One region of the Nocardioides sp. W7 genome, then DNA from elsewhere that is predicted to be linked to it. Evidence: predicted binding sites of a transcription regulator. Region 1 holds the regulator's gene; the other holds the start of a gene.
What was found. Region 1 encodes LexA, which represses DNA repair genes until DNA is damaged. Its sites were predicted from a motif close to TCGAACANNTGTTCGA; they were not measured.
Positions count from the first base shown of each region.

Region 2: a site for LexA is predicted at 1,590-1,605, ahead of MUB56_RS11315 (HNH endonuclease signature motif containing protein). Genes of this name have one in related genera too.

Region 1 is NZ_CP095078.1:1,928,233-1,931,564, reverse strand. Features, by position in the region: gene MUB56_RS09145 (mismatch-specific DNA-glycosylase) at 1-89, opposite strand, end outside; gene MUB56_RS09140 (hypothetical protein) at 190-561, shown strand; gene MUB56_RS09135 (LysM peptidoglycan-binding domain-containing protein) at 672-1,004, opposite strand; gene lexA (transcriptional repressor LexA) at 1,279-1,995, shown strand; gene MUB56_RS09125 (MXAN_6640 family putative metalloprotease) at 2,075-3,332, shown strand, end outside.
Region 2 is NZ_CP095078.1:2,378,853-2,382,184, reverse strand. Features, by position in the region: gene MUB56_RS11320 (polysaccharide pyruvyl transferase family protein) at 176-1,459, opposite strand; gene MUB56_RS11315 (HNH endonuclease signature motif containing protein) at 1,693-2,952, shown strand; gene MUB56_RS11310 (YnfA family protein) at 2,961-3,296, opposite strand.

The sequences.
Region 1 (3,332 bases):
TGCTCGCGCCACTTGGTCGACTCCGCGCCGGCCAGGCCGCAGAAGACCACGATCGGCTCAGGACCCACGATGTCCGGAAGCACCTCCACGTCTTCACTCTCCGGGCCGCACCAAACTCAGGGCACGGAGCTGCCGCCGGATGCGCGGGTCCTCCCACACCGTGTGGGTCGGTGCGACACAATGACCGGCGTGGCGGGCGAGGGAAAGCGAGCAGGGTCGCGACGTGCCGCACGCCCACCGCGGACCTTCCGCCCCCGACTGCTGCTGCTCGCCGTCGGGGTGACCCTGGCGGTCGTCGCCTGGGGCTACCTTGTGTACGCCGCCATCGACTTCGGCGCGAGCGCCCGATCCGGTGACGAGCGCGCCTGGCTGTTCCTCGCCCTCGCCTCGGCCGGCGCGATCGCCTGCCTCTTCCTCGGCCTGATGATGGTCGCCCGTCTGCTCCGCGGGCTCGGCATCACCGCTCCCCCGCCGTCACCGGAGTCCCCCGTGCCGTCGGAGACGGCGGACCGGACCCCGCCCGCGCCGCGCCCGCCCGGTGGCCGGCGCGCGGCCCGCTGACCCCCTCGGACACCGAAACGCCGCAGGGGCGGGGCCACCTCGTGGCCCCGCCCCTGTCTTCCCCGGCTCGCCAGCCGGGGTCGAAGCGGCTGGCGAAGTCTGTGGTGGCGCTACTCCGTCGGGACCCGGAGCTCCTGGCCGGCGAGGAGCACCGTCGACTCCAGGCCGTTGAGGCGCTCGATGTGCTCGATCATCTCCTGGACCTGGCCGTCCTCGGCCGCACCTGCCGCGATGTCCCAGAGGGTCTCGCCGGTGCCGACCGTGACGACCGTCGTGGGCTCCGCGGTGCCCGGCTCGGGCGTGGCCACCGACCCGGCGGCGAGCATCAGGCCGATCCCGAGCACCAGGGTCAGCCCGAGCAGGAAGATCACCAGCCGGCCGCGCCGGGTGAGCCGGAGCTCGCCGCGAGTGAGGGACAGGTCGGACATCTGCATCGTGCTCATCGGGACCTCCTGGGGAAGTGGCGGTCAGCCTGGGTGCCTGGCCACGAGCGAATGTCTATCCGCGCCCACCGACAGTCCGGTGCTGGCCAGCTGGTCGATCAGACGTTCGATCGAACATGTGTGCGAGACTAGAGCACCTGTTCGAACGAAATCAAGAACCGGGGGAACATTTGTTCGAACGGATCGGGACGACACGCCCTTCGAACACATGTTTGAAGCCGGAGCCGCATCTCGGTACGGTGAGCCCACGAGCATCCCGGCGAAAGGCATCACCATGGCCACGAAGAAGAACGTCCGCGAGCTGCCCGACGGGCCGCCCGACGCCACCGGACTGACCCCGCGCCAGCAGCGCGTGCTCGCGCACATCAAGGACTGCATCGAGAAGCGCGGCTACCCGCCGAGCATGCGCGAGATCGGTGACGCCGTCGGGCTGACGAGCTCCTCGAGCGTGGCGCACCAGCTGAAGTCGCTGGAGGAGAAGGGCTTCCTCAAGCGCGACCCGCACCGGCCGCGCGCGCTGGAGGTGTTCCTGCCCGAGGTGATGGCCGCGCGGCGTGCCCTCTCCGGTGCCGACGAGTCGTCGTACGACGAGACCGGCGTCGGCGACGCCGCCCCGGTGCCGACCAACGTCCCCCTGCTCGGGCGGATCGCCGCCGGCGGACCGATCCTGGCCGAGGAGCGCTACGAGGACGTCTTCCCGCTCCCCCGTCAGCTGGTCGGCGAGGGTGAGCTCTTCCTCCTCGAGGTCGCCGGTGACTCGATGGTCGACGCCGCGATCTGCAGCGGTGACTACGTGGTGATCCGCAAGGAGCAGACCGCCGAGAACGGCGACATCGTCGCCGCCCTCCTCGACGGCGAGGCCACCGTCAAGACCTTCAAGCGCAAGGACGGGAAGGTCTGGCTGATGCCCCACAACGAGGCCTACGACCCGATCGACGGCACCCACGCGACGATCCTGGGGAAGGTCACCGCGGTCCTGCGCAAGGTCTGAGCGAGGAGGCTGGACCGGGCCGTTCACGAGGGCGGGCGTGCGAGGATTGCCCGCCCGCTCCCTCCCGGTTGGAGACCTCGTGCCCGCACGCCACCGCACGCTGCTCGCGACCGTCGGCGCCGCCGTCCTCGCCGCCGCGCTGCTGACTCAGCCGGGCGCCGCCTCAGGCGCGAGCGGCTGGGACGGCGAGCCGGTCGGACACCCGATCGAGGGCCCGGCAGCCCGCGCCGCCCAGGTGCTCGAGGAGGCGGACGGCCTCCTGCGCGGCAGCTCGTCGGGCCGCGACGCCAGCCTGGTGCTGCTCGAGCTCGCCCGGAGCCGAACCGCTCTCCCGGCGGCCCGCCGGGCGGAGGCCGATCGGATCCTGGCCCGACCCACGGACAACCCCGACCCCCAGCAGTTCGGCTACCGGGCCGGCGCCCAGCCGACCGCGGCGTGCCAGGACGGCTTCTGCGTGCACTGGGCGCGCCAGACCTCCGACGCCCCCGATCTCTCCGACGGCAACGGCAACGGCCGCCCCGACTACGTCGACCTGGTCTTCACGACCCTGGCCGAGGTCAGCGGCACCTACGCGGGCGCCGGCTACCGCCGCCCGGTCGCGGACGGCATCCGCGGTGGCGGACTCGACCAGTTCGACGTCTACCTCGTCGACAGCGGCACCCGCGGGGACGGGATCTACGGCTACTGCGCCCCCGAGGGAGTCACGAGCGCCCAGCAGCGCAGCGCCACGGCGTACTGCGCGCTCGACAACGACTTCGCCGAGTTCCCGTCCCACACCCCCACCGAGAACCTCCAGGTGACGCTCGCGCACGAGTACTTCCACGCGGTCCAGCTGGCCTACGACCTCACCGAGGACCCGTGGTTCCTCGAGTCGACGGCCACCTGGGTCGAGGACGAGGTGTACGACGGCGTCAACGACAACGTGCAGTACCTCCGGAACAGCCCGATGAGCCAGCCCGGGGTCCCGCTCGACCAGGGCGAGGGGATGCGGGTCTACGGCAGCTGGATCTTCTTCCGCCACCTCAGCGAGGTGGAGCCACGCGCACAGGGCGGGCTGCCCACGATCATCCGGGAGATCTGGGAGCGAGCCGCCGGACCGGCGTACTCGATCCAGGCCGTGGAGGCCGTGCTGGGCGAGCGCGGACGGTCGATGACCGCGACCGTCGCCCGGTTCTCCGCCGCCAACCGCCATCCCAGGAGCAGCTACGCGGAGGGCTCGCGCTACCCCGCGACCACGCCGGAGAGCAGCGCCCGGGTCGCGCGCGGGCAGAGCCGCCGCGCCGCGCTCACCCTCGACCACCTCGGCAGCGGGACCCTGCGCTACCGACCCGACACCG
Region 2 (3,332 bases), 450 kb from region 1:
TGCGACGGCGCGACCGGGTCGGGCGGGGATCGGGCGGTCAGTTCCCCGAAAGAGGGCACGCCGGGGCCGACCGGCCCACGGCCGGGGCGGGTGACGGAGGTCGGGTCACGGCGCTATCGGGTGCGCGCGGGCCGGCACGCGCGGAACGCGTGCGTCTCAGCTCAGTTGGGCTTCGTCATCGCGATCTCTCCGCGCCGCGCAGCGCCACGAGCTCCGAGACGGCGGTGCGCGCAATCGGCTCGTGCGGCTTCGGTCGGCCGAGCGGACCCGGCCTGACGACGTGCACCACGCCGGGCAGGTCGAGCCCGGCGAGGCGTGCGTCGTACTCGGGATTCGCCGAGTCGGGCGCCCAGATGTGGTCGAGGCCGTTCGCCTCGAGGAAGGCACGGTAGTGCGCGGCGAGCTCCGGGAACCGCGCGTTGAAGACCGAGTAGTCGGCCCCGTCGACGAGCTCGCCGATCGTGACGTCGTCGGGCAGTCCGTGGAGTTCGCGATACGGGATGCCGTGGTACCGCGCGAGCTCGAGGGTGCGCGAGTCGTACGAGAGCACGACCGCCGGCACGCGCGCGAGGATCGCCGCGATCGCGCCGTGGATGCGGGTGCCGAACGCGAAGGAGAAGTCGCGCAGGTAGTCGACCCAGGTGCGCGCATCGACGAAGAAGCGGATGCGGTCGTCGCGGTAGAGAGGGTGGCCCGAGCCGAGCGGTCCGCGGCCGTCGTAGTCGTCGGGGTCGACGCCCTCGAGCAGCAACCGCAGCCGGTGGTGCTCCTGCGCCACGAACTCCAGGCGCGGGAAGTCGGCGACGCTGCGGTCGACGAGCGACTGCATGCCGTTCGTGTAGGTGAGGTCGATGCGGCTCGACGCGTCGACTCCGCGCGGCTCGATGCCGAAGCCGTCGACGCTCGTGAACAGCGACGGGCAGCCGATCACGTCCACGAGTGGTTGCGAGAACCCGAGCTGCGCGAGGTAACCGGCCGTGCGCTCACCGCGCACGCCGATCGACGTCGAGCGGTCGAGCACGGCTCGCACGAACCGGGTCACCGACGCGTCGAGGTCGGGCCCCGCATCCGGTCGGTCGGCATCGAAACCCATCTGCGCCCCGACGCCGACGACCACGACGGGGATGTGCAGGCGCTCGATGAGGCTGGAGTAGATGTCGAGCTGGGGGGCGAAGCCCGGGCGGAACGCGTTCGCGAACGGCAGCACGAGCCGGTCGAAGCGCTCGTCGATGTAGCCCGCCATCCGCGAGACCCTCTTGATGTTCTGGAGGTTCTGGAGCACGAACCCGTCGGTGACGACCTCCGCGCCCGGCACGCTCACGGTGCGGTGCACCGCCGACGAGAACAGCAGGTTGCCGGCATTCGCACCGAACACGCCCCTCTTCCCGACGGCGAGGCTGCGCTCGGGGCTCAGCACCTGGAAGGGGCTCTTTCCGGCTCGGAGCAGGATGCGCGACATCGACGGGGAGCCTACCCGGGCGCGGGCACGCCGAGATGCCGGCCGACGGTGCGGGCGACAGCTTCGGTGCGGTGTCGGTGCTCCCGGCGCGCTCGGGGGCGTCTCGAACCCGGCGAGCCGTACGGCGGCCTCGACCACCGCTTCGGGGGCCGCGAAACCCTGTGCTCACGAGTGCTGGGGATAACCCGCTTCCGGGGCCGGAAAGTGTCGGTGGGATCGGCTGGACTCGAGTCATGTCAGCGATCGCCTCGCCTCCGCACCCGGTCACGGGCCTGCTGGTGCGCACCGGCGAGAACCTCGCCGCGATGCGTGACGCCTGGTTGCCCTCGCTCTCCGCGGAGGAGACCGGACGGGCGCTGGTCGAGACCGACCGGCTGATCACCCAGCTGACCGAGCTGCAGGCCCGCCTCGCCGCGCACGCCGACGCCGTCGACCTCCCCGGACCCACCGGCGCCACCTCGACCGCGAACTGGCTCGCGGTCCAGACCCGCCACACACGGACCTCGACCCACCGACTGACACGACTCGCCGCAGCCCTCGACCGCGACCTGTACGCACCCGTCCGGATCGCGCTCGCCGACGGCGCCATCAATCCCGACCAGGCCCTCGTCATCGCCGACGCCGTCGACGCGCTGCCCGACGAGGTCTCGGCCGAGGTTCGCGTCCAGGCGATCAGCGTGCTGCTGGAAGAGGCGGCCCACCACGACGCCAACGATCTACGCCGCCTCGGGAAACGGATCCTCGACGTCGTCGCCCCCGAGACCGGCGAGGCCCACGAAGCCGGACTGCTGGCCGCCGAGGAAGCCCGCGCGATGGCCACCACCCGGTTGACCATGACCGACGACGGACACGGCACCACCCACGGCCGGTTCCAGCTCCCCACCCTGCACGGCGACCTCCTGCGCAAAGCCCTGACCGCGATCGCCGCCCCCAAGCACCAGACCGCCACCCACGGCCCCCGACCTGCCGGTCAGGGGCGCCGACCCGGGCCCGAGCGGCTCGGCCGCGCACTGTGCGAGCTGCTGGAACGCCTCCCCGCCGATCACCTGCCACAGGCCGGCGGAATGAACGCGACCCTCGTGGTCACCATGACCCTCGACGACCTGAGACGCGACACCGCCGTCGGGCAACTCGACACCGGCCACCGCCTCTCCGCCGGCGCCGTGCGCCGACTGGCCTGCGAGGCCGGCATCATCCCCACCGTCCTCAACGGCAAGTCCGAGGTCCTCGACCTCGGACGAAAACAGCGTCTCTTCAGCAAGGCCCAGCGGACTGCCCTAACGCTCCGTGACGGCGGGTGCACCGCAGACGGCTGCGACTGGCCACCGGCCCTGTGCCACGCCCACCACCACGACCCCTGGAGCCACAGCGGCCCCACCGACCTCGACAACGCCCGGCTCCTCTGCCCACGACACCACACCCGCGCCCACGACCCGACCTACCAGACCCGACACCTGCCCGGCGGAAAGGTCGCCTTCCACCGGCGGACCTGAGGAGACTCCTACGCCGAGCGGGGGGCGTACATGATGACTGCGACCCCCACCAGGCAGACGAGCGCGCCCACGACGTCGTACCGGTCCGGTCGGAAGCCGTCGAGGACCATCCCCCAGGCGAGCGACCCGGCGACGAACACCCCGCCGTACGCCGCGAGGATCCGGCCGAAGTGGGCGTCCGGCTGCAGGGTCGCCACGAACCCGTACACCCCCAACGCGATGACGCCCGCCCCGATCCACGCCCAGCCGCGGTGCTCGCGCACGCCCTGCCAGACCAGCCAGGCACCGCCGATCTCGGCGACCGCGGCCGCGAGGAACAGGGCGAGCGAGCGCAGCGTGTCCATGGGCGCATCGTCCCAGGTGCCGAGCCCGGCCATGGG